Regions from separate parts of the Leuconostoc carnosum genome, predicted to be linked through region 1. Evidence: predicted binding sites of a transcription regulator. Region 1 holds the regulator's gene; the other holds the start of a gene.
What was found. Region 1 encodes HrcA, which represses chaperone genes, less so after heat shock. Its sites were predicted from a motif close to TTAGCACTCNNNNNNNNNGAGTGCTAA; they were not measured.

Region 1 (4,764 bases):
AATGACTAGTTTAACGCGCACAATGGGCAGTGGTATTACTCAAGAAGACGCTATAACCTTGGAATCGTTAAAAACATTATCACGTGAAGAACTATTGCAACATATTATATCCATTCAAGATATACTCACATGGCCAATAAAATCATTGTCTGATGACGAATGGTTTGCGGTTAAAAATGGTCAGAAGATTAGCCAATGGGAACCTAGTAATGATTATTTGCAACTTGTTTATCATGGTGAACTTAAGGCAGTATATGCTTATGATAGGGAACAAAATGTGTGGCGCTCTCGCTACGTATTTACGAATGAATAAAAATGACTAAAATCGTTAAATTACATTATCCAATTAAAAATTTTCAAAAGCCGGTTCGACAAGTTGTTGCAATGGGTTTTTTTGACGGTGTTCATCGTGGACATCAGGCTGTTATTCAACGCGCAAAGACTACAGCTAATCAATTGGGCGTGCCTCTAGCCGTACTGACATATGACCCACATCCAGTAGTTGTCTTTAAAACTTTGACTGAACCCTTACGTTATTTAACGACGCTATCTCAAAAAGCAGCTTTGCTTACGGAACTTGGTGTCGATACTATGTATGTTATGCAATTTACATCTCAATTAGCACAATTATCCCCACAGACGTTTGTAGATGACGTTGTGATGCGCCTTAACCCAATCATTGTTGTTGCTGGATTTGATCATTTATATGGCGGTAATCCAGATATATCTAATATGGATCGTTTATCTGACTATGCTCAGCAGAGATTTGATGTGGTTCAAGTGCCGGAGTTTACTGACAGTAATCAAAAAATTGGTTCAACGATGATTCGTTGTGCCTTAGAACAACATGATGTTGATAAAGCTAACCGACAATTAGGACGTATTTATACAACGACTGGTCTGATAGTTCATGGGGAAGCGCGTGGTAGAGAGTTAGGTTTCCCCACTATCAATGTCAAAACGCCTGAATTAGAGTGGTTACCTGGCATAGGTATCTATGCCGTAAAGGTAAAAATTTCAGATACTTGGTATATGGGTATGGCCAGTATCGGACGTAATATTACTTTCGGTGACGAACATCCAATTACTGTAGAAATTAATATATTAGATTTTAAACAAGATATTTATGGTGAAGAAGTAGTGATTGCTTGGCATCATTATCTTCGTGGTGAAGTTAAGTTTATTGGCATTGATGGTTTAATTGAACAACTGAAACAGGACGAAATAGCGACACGTCAATATTTTAAAAGCACGCAACAATGATTGAGTGCTTTTTTATTTAGCACTCATATAAAAAGAGTGCTAAAAAGGGTTGCGTTATTTTGAAAAAGGTGTATCATAATAACTGTTAGCAGTTAGATGCAAAGAGTGCTAATATAAATGGAGGTGATGGTATGCTAACAGCACGGCAAAAGTTGATTTTAAATGCCATCATCTATGAGTATACGCAGACGGCGCATGCAGTTGGGTCAAAGAGTCTACAAGAACAACTAGATATTAAAGTTAGTTCGGCAACCATTCGTAACGAGATGGCAGCATTAGAATCTGAGATGCTTATCAAAAAACTGCATACTTCAGCTGGACGTGTACCGTCACGATCAGGTTATCGATACTATTTAGATAATTTAATGTTGGCACGTCATGCAACACAGCAAGATGTTGTGATGGTCATGCAGTCGTTTCGCGGTAACTTCCATGAAATTGATGATTTACTTGATGAATCAGCCAGAACGTTATCTGATTTTACTGGCGCGACAGCTTTAATTTTAAAGCCAAAGCGTTCCGGGGTTAAAGTATCAGGTTTTCGTTTAGTGCCATTAGAAAACCAGCAGTTGATCGCGGTATTGGTGACCAATGATGGTAAAGTTACGAGTCAGACTTTCAAGTTACCACGTGAACTCGCTGTGGCATCTTTAGATGGTATGGTGAAATACATTAATGATCAGATGACAGGGCAGCCTGTATTGGAAGTTTTACGAATGATGCAATCAGATGAGCTGCCGACGCAAATGAGTCGTGTGATTGAAACACCTGCAGCTTTTTTACAACTGTTTGGTGATGTGCTGGCACGATCAATTGGTGATAATGTGCATATTGGTGGTCGGTTGAATGTTTTGGACTTTAGTGATGACGATGTCGAAACGAAAGATTTGAAGCGTTTGTTAGAGTTTTTAACATCGGCTTCCGGCATACGCAGAGTTTCACCGACTTACGGACGACGCGTTACAGTAAAAATTGGCTCTGAGATTGGGGAACCATTACTCAAACCGTTTAGCTTAATGACAAGAGCATTTACCGTCCCTAATCAAGGTGAGGGGATCATTGCTTTGCTCGGACCAATTCGCATGCCATATGCGCATCATACATTGCTTATGGATGCTTTTGGTGAAGCATTGAGTCAGAAAATGATTGAATATACATAAATTAGGAGGTCACTTACGTGGCAGATAAAAGTCAAGAAGAAATAAAAGATGAAGCAGTTGTTAATGAAGATGTGGTCATCGAGGAAAATGAATCAGACGTTGATGCATTAAAAGAAGACGTTGATCCGCAAGAACAAAAAATTAATGAGTTGACATTAAAAATATCAGAATTAGAAGACAAGCTACTCCGTTCACAAGCTGAAATACAAAATATTCAGCAACGCAATGCGCGTGAGTTACAAAGCATGCGTAAATATGAGGGACAGAAGTTGGCTACTGCAGTATTGCCAGCCGTAGATAACTTAGAACGTGCTTTACAAGTCGAAGCAGACGATGCTGTTACTAAGCAAATTAAAACTGGTGTTGAAATGACACTTAAAACTTTGGTTCAAGCGTTAACAGATAATGGTATTTCTGAAACAGGTCAAGTTGGGGAAACATTTGATCCAACAAAGCATCAAGCCATTCAAAGTGTTGAAACAGATGAAGTTGAATCAGATGCTATTGCCTCTGTCTTGCAAAAGGGTTATATCCTGCAAGATCGTGTTCTCCGTCCTGCAATGGTTGCGGTAGCAAAGTAAATCAACGTCAGCATATCATTAATAATCATGGTGATTCAGCGCAACGCACTACACCTTAAAAAGCTTAAACTCGATTAAAAAAGTAAAGGAAGAATATATTCATGTCAAAGATTATCGGTATTGATTTAGGAACAACGAACTCAGCAGTTGCTGTCCTTGAGGGTGGCGAACCAAAGATTATCACAAACCCAGATGGTGGTCGTACAACACCATCAGTTGTGTCATTTAAAAATGGCGAAAACCAAGTTGGAGATGTGGCTAAACGACAAGCGATTACCAACCCAGATACAATTATTTCTATCAAGTCACACATGGGTGAAGCAGGATATAAGGTTAGTGCTGGTGGTAAAGATTACCAACCACAAGAAATTTCAGCAATGATTTTGCAATACATTAAAGGTTATGCTGAAGATTATTTAGGTGAAAAGGTTGAAAAGGCTGTTATTACAGTACCAGCTTACTTTAACGATGCACAACGTCAAGCTACTAAAGATGCCGGTAAGATTGCTGGTTTGGAAGTAGAACGTATTATTAACGAACCAACCGCTGCTGCTTTGGCATATGGTTTGGACAAGTTAGACAAAGATGAAAAAATCTTGGTTTATGATTTAGGTGGTGGAACATTTGATGTTTCTATACTTGAATTAGGGGACGGTGTCTTTGAAGTTTTGTCAACAAATGGTGACACACACTTGGGTGGTGACGATTTTGATGATAAGATTATTGACTTCTTGGCTGAACAATTCAAATCAGAAAATGGTGTTGATTTGAAAGATGATAAGTTGGCATTGCAACGTTTGAAGGATGCTGCTGAGTCAGCAAAGAAGACTTTGTCTTCAGCCAATGAAGCACAAATTGATTTGCCATTTATTGCTTCAGGTGAACAAGGACCATTGCATTTACAAACATCATTGTCACGTGCAAAGTTCAATGAATTAACTGCTGAATTGATTAAGCGAGCTGAACAACCTGTATTGCAGGCGCTTAAGGATGCTGGTTTATCATTCTCAGACATCGATGAAGTGATTTTGAACGGTGGATCAACACGTATTCCTGCAGTTCAAGAATCTGTCAAGAAATTGACAAGTAAGGAACCTAACCACTCAATTAACCCTGATGAAGCTGTTGCTTTGGGTGCTGCTGTACAAGGTGGTGTGATTACTGGTGATGTTAAGGATGTTGTTCTTTTGGATGTAACACCTTTGTCATTAGGTATTGAAACAATGGGTGGTGTGTTCACTAAATTGATTGACCGTAACACAACAATTCCTACTTCAAAGTCACAAGTATTCTCAACTGCTGCTGACAATCAACCAGCCGTAGATATTCACGTGCTTCAAGGTGAACGTTCAATGGCTGCTGATAACAAGACTTTGGGTCGTTTCCAATTATCAGATATTCCTGCTGCTAAGCGCGGTGTACCACAAATTGAAGTAACATTTGACATTGACCGTAACGGCATTGTATCAGTTTCTGCTAAAGATTTGGGTACGCAAAAAGAACAAAAGATTACCATTCAAGCTGCTGGTGGTTTGTCAGATGAAGAAATCGAAGCAATGATGAACGAGGCCAAGGCTAATGAAGAAGCTGATGCAAAGAAGAAGGAAGCTGTTGATATACGTAACGAAGCTGACCAATTGATCTTCTCTACAGAAGCAACATTAGAAGAAGTTGGCGACAAGTTGGGTGATGACGATAAAAAGCCTACACAAGACGCTTTGGAAGCTTTGAAGAAAGCTAAAGAAGAAGCAGTTGCTGAA
Region 2 (4,764 bases), 350 kb from region 1:
CTTTGTTTTGTGGAACTTAATTCGTATGTCATTTATCTGGTATACGCAAGAATTTGGTTACCGTGCCGGATCTGCTATCACGCAAGATCTTTCAGGTGGTTTATTGAAAGATATCACCAAAGGTGCGTCAATTCTTGGTATGTTTATCTTAGCAGTCCTAGTTGAGCGTTGGGTTTCAATTAAGTTTGCCGTTGAATTACCGGCTAAAAGGTTAGCCGAAGGCGCTTATATTAAGTTTCCTAATGGCTCAGTGACTGGTGGTAAATTACAACAAATTTTAGGTGACCAAGCTTCTGGATTGTCTTTGACAAGAATGGAACCTAATACATTGCAAGCTAACTTAGACAGTTTGATTCCTGGTTTAATGGGATTGTTGCTGACATTCTTGGCTATGTGGTTGCTTAAGAAAAATGTATCACCTATTGTAATGATTATTGGTATCTTTATTTTTGGAATTCTTATGCGTGTGCTACACATTATGTAATATAATAATTATATGGGAAAAAAGCGCCCGTCTGAATAGACGAGCGCCTTTGTACATAGAAAACAACATACTCATTTCTGCCATTAAGTGATGAGTGAAAGGTGGGGAGTAAGGTATGGTACAATCACTTAATAGCAGTGTTGAATTAACAACCCAAGGTATTTCATTTTTGGGAATTGGCGCTCGATATGGTAAATTTCTGATTGGCGATAAGGCATTTGAATTTTTTAATGATAATAATGTGTCTGATTACATTCAAATTCCTTGGGCAAATGTTAATATTGTTTATGTTAACGTTTCAAATAAAAAAATAGGTCGTCGTTTTCGTGTTGTGACAGATCGAGGTAATTTTGATTTTTCTGCCAAAGCAGCAGGAAAAATCTTAAAAACTATGCGTGAACATATCGGGGATGATAAAATCTTGAGAAATCCAACAATTTGGCAACGTGTCAAAGCAATTTTTTCTAAGAAACGAAAGATGGGTAGTTAATGAAGTATTTACAAAGGCATCAAGTTTTACGTTATTTGACCATCGTTGCAGCCCTGGAATTAGTAGCGGTAAGTATTAACTTCTTTTATGCACCAGCTAAAGTAGCTGCAGGTGGCGCAACAGGATTGGCAATTTTAACCAATCAATTATTTGGCTTTGATCGTGCAATTGTTGTTTTAGTTGTGAATGTCTTGATGATTATTTTGGCAGCTGTTTTTTTGGATCGTGGGACGACAGCACGCATCGCTTTTGGTAGTTTCGTGTTACCTATACTATTAAAAATAACACCAAGTGGCCAAGTATTAACTGATCGCACATTTGCAGTCTTAGTGGGGGGGACAATTTTTGCCGTTGGTTTAGCTTTACTATATCGCGTTGATGCCTCGAGTGGTGGTACGGCAGTACCACCAATGATTTTAAAAAAATATTTTCGAATTGCACCGGCATTTTCGTTACTTGTCATTGACACTGTTGTCTCATTGGGAAACATAGCGACTGGCGGCATTGAACCACTTTTGTTGGCCTTATTCTCATTAATGATTACAGCTGTTATTATGAATTATATTGAGACAGGGTTAGATCGACGCAAAATGGTGTATATCACAAGTAATAACAATATTGAGGGCATTAAAAACTATCTTTCTCATAATGAAACGAGTTTTACTTCGCTAGATGTGCGGGGTGGATATACTGGTGATGGTCGTGAAATGCTGATGGTTATTTTAGACAATCAAGATTACAATCACCTTTTACGTGGGGTGCATTTAGTTGATCCGCAAGCCTTTATGATAGCTTATGATATTAGTGAGGCTCATGGTGGTACCTTTATTTAATTGAATATAAAAGCACGAGTAAATCTTCAATTATCAGTAAGATTCGCGAGCAAATGACGCATTGCAGGTGCGTCTTTTTTTATTGACAATAAAAGGTAAAGTGATATACTTAAAGGTGTAGTTAGCACTCAATATAAAAGAGTGCTAAAATCAAAATCAAATCGGAGGTATTGTCTCATGTTGAAGCCATTAGGTGATCGTGTGATTATTGAAGTAACAGAAGCTGCGGAACAAACAGTTGGTGGTATTGTGTTAGCAAGTAATGCTAAGGACAAGCCTGTAACAGGTAAAGTTGTTGCTGTGGGCACAGGTTACGTGTTAAATGATGGTAAAATCCGTGAACTATCAATTGAAGTTGGTGATGAAGTTTTGTTTGATAAGTATGCAGGTCAAGAAGTATCATTTGAAGGAACTGATTATTTAGCGCTTCATGAAAAAGATGTTGTAGCAGTGGTTGAATAAATAATTAATCAATTTTGTGTTTTAAAAAGAATGATAGATGAATATTAATTATCTATCATGATATAAAAATTAAGCATACTAAAGAGGTATTTTACAAATGGCTAAGGAATTAAAGTTTTCAGAAGATGCACGTTCAAAGATGAAGGCAGGTGTCGATAAATTAGCTGACACAGTTAAGACAACGATTGGTCCTAAGGGGCGTAATGTTGTTTTGGAACAATCTTATGGTGCACCAACAATTACTAATGATGGTGTGACAATTGCTAAGGCAATTGAATTAGAAGATCATTTTGAAAATATGGGGGCAAAGTTAGTAGCTGAAGTTGCTTCAAAGACTAATGATATTGCTGGTGATGGAACGACAACGGCTACGGTTTTGGCACAAGCTATTGTTTCAGAAGGCTTGAAGAATGTGACTGCCGGTGCTAACCCAGTTGGTATTCGTACAGGAATTGAAAAAGCAACGGCTGCTGCTGTAGCTAAGTTGCATGAACTATCACATACAGTAAATACCAAGGCTGAAATCGCTCAAATTGCTTCTATTTCTGCTGCTAATGAAGAAGTTGGTCAATTGATTGCTGAGGCAATGGACAAAGTTGGTAATGATGGTGTGATTACCATTGAAGAGTCAAAGGGTATTGAAACAACGTTGGATGTTGTTGAGGGTATGCAATTCGATCGTGGTTATATGTCACAATACATGGTGACTGATAATGACAAGATGGAAGCTAACTTGGACAATCCTTACATTTTGATTACTGATAAGAAGATTGGTAACATTCAAGATATTTTACCTGTTTTGCAAAGCGTTGTTGAACAAGGTCGTGCATTGTTGATTATCGCTGATGACATTACTGGTGAGGCTTTGCCAACATTAGTTTTGAACAAAATGCGTGGTACATTTAATGTTGTTGCTGTTAAGGCACCAGGGTTTGGTGACCGTCGTAAAGCACAATTAGAAGACATTGCTATTTTGACAGGTGGTACAGTAATTACCGAAGACCTTGGTTTGAATTTGAAGGATGTTACAATTGAACAGCTTGGCCAAGCTTCAAAGGTTAACATTACAAAAGATAACACAACTATTGTTGAGGGTTCTGGCGACAAAGGTGCTGTTACTGCACGTGTTGATACAATTAAGCAACAAATTGCTGAAACAACTTCTGACTTTGATCGTGAAAAGTTGCAAGAACGTTTGGCTAAGTTGGCCGGTGGTGTGGCTGTCGTTAATGTTGGTGCTGCAACTGAAACTGAGTTAAAGGAACGCAAGTATCGTATTGAAGACGCCTTGAATGCCACACGTGCTGCTGTTGAAGAAGGTTTCGTTTCTGGTGGTGGTACGGCATTGGTTAATGTTATTTCAGCTGTTGAAGCCTTGTCAGAAACAGGTGACGTACAAACAGGTATCAATACTGTCATTAAAGCCTTAGAATCACCTGTTCGTCAAATCGCTGAAAATGCTGGTTTGGAAGGTTCTGTGATTGTTAACAAGTTGAAGGAACAAGAAGTAGGTGTTGGGTACAATGTTGCCACGGGTGAATGGGTAGATATGATTGCTGCTGGTATTGTTGACCCAACAAAGGTCACACGTTCAGCGCTTCAAAATGCTGCTTCAGTTTCAGCTTTGTTACTAACAACAGAAGCTGTAGTTGCAGAATTGCCTAAGGACGAAGCTGCGCCAGCTATGCCACAAGGTGGTATGCCAGGTATGATGTAAGCAGAATTAAAATAATTAATATCGTGTTTCAAAAAACCTCAATCCGAGGTTTTTTATTTTGAGATAAAAGGTCTAGCAGACAGAGTTGCTAGGCCTTTTAAAATAAACTATACTATTAGCAATATCTATATAAAATTATTTTGGAGAATTTATGATTATTTATTACTCGCTTTCCGGGCACACTAAAGCAGTTGCAACACAAATTTCTGAAAAAACAGGTGACCGTCTTTATGAAATTGAATTAGATAAACCGTATAAAAACAATCCACTGATGATGGTACGTTTTACGAAAGAAAAAATGACTGGCGTGATACCCATGGTAAAGAAAATTGATATGATTGATGACATCATTTATCTGGGCTATCCTATTTGGGGGAAGGACATGTCATTGGCTATGCAAGGATTTTTGAAGGCCAATGACTTATCTGGTAAAACCATTAAACCTTTTATTACTAGTGACACCAGTGAGCTGGAAATAAGTTTAAGCACATTAAAAAAATTAGCACCGCATGCAAGCATTGATGCTAATTTTAAACCAGAAAATATTGAGTAAGCGACTGTTATATTTTTACTATCTAAATTATTAAGCCAATGCACCCATTGGATCCCAAGGTGCCAGTAATTTTGGTTGATTATTATCGTAAATGTCAACTAATTCATCACTTAAGTACGACTTGTTAACAACAATTTGATAAGCGAATTCACTCATCCATTCATCTGACATGGTGAAGTAACCATCTTTACCAGCCTTTTCACCCCATGAATTTTCAACTTTCCA

Region 2: the regulator HrcA is predicted to act here: its motif matches at 1,929-1,955, upstream of groES (co-chaperone GroES).

The regions. Positions count from the first base shown of each region.
Region 1 covers NZ_CP042374.1:319,805-324,568, reverse strand. The annotation lists gene truB (tRNA pseudouridine(55) synthase TruB) at 1-313, shown strand, start outside; gene ribF (riboflavin biosynthesis protein RibF) at 316-1,263, shown strand; gene hrcA (heat-inducible transcriptional repressor HrcA) at 1,395-2,423, shown strand; gene grpE (nucleotide exchange factor GrpE) at 2,465-3,004, shown strand; gene dnaK (molecular chaperone DnaK) at 3,106-4,764, shown strand, end outside.
Region 2 covers NZ_CP042374.1:667,303-672,066, reverse strand. The annotation lists gene FGL89_RS03210 (PTS system mannose/fructose/sorbose family transporter subunit IID) at 1-484, shown strand, start outside; gene FGL89_RS03205 (DUF956 family protein) at 600-974, shown strand; gene FGL89_RS03200 (YitT family protein) at 974-1,807, shown strand; gene groES (co-chaperone GroES) at 1,985-2,269, shown strand; gene groL (chaperonin GroEL) at 2,367-3,986, shown strand; gene FGL89_RS03185 (flavodoxin) at 4,138-4,539, shown strand; gene FGL89_RS03180 (C1 family peptidase) at 4,570-4,764, opposite strand, start outside.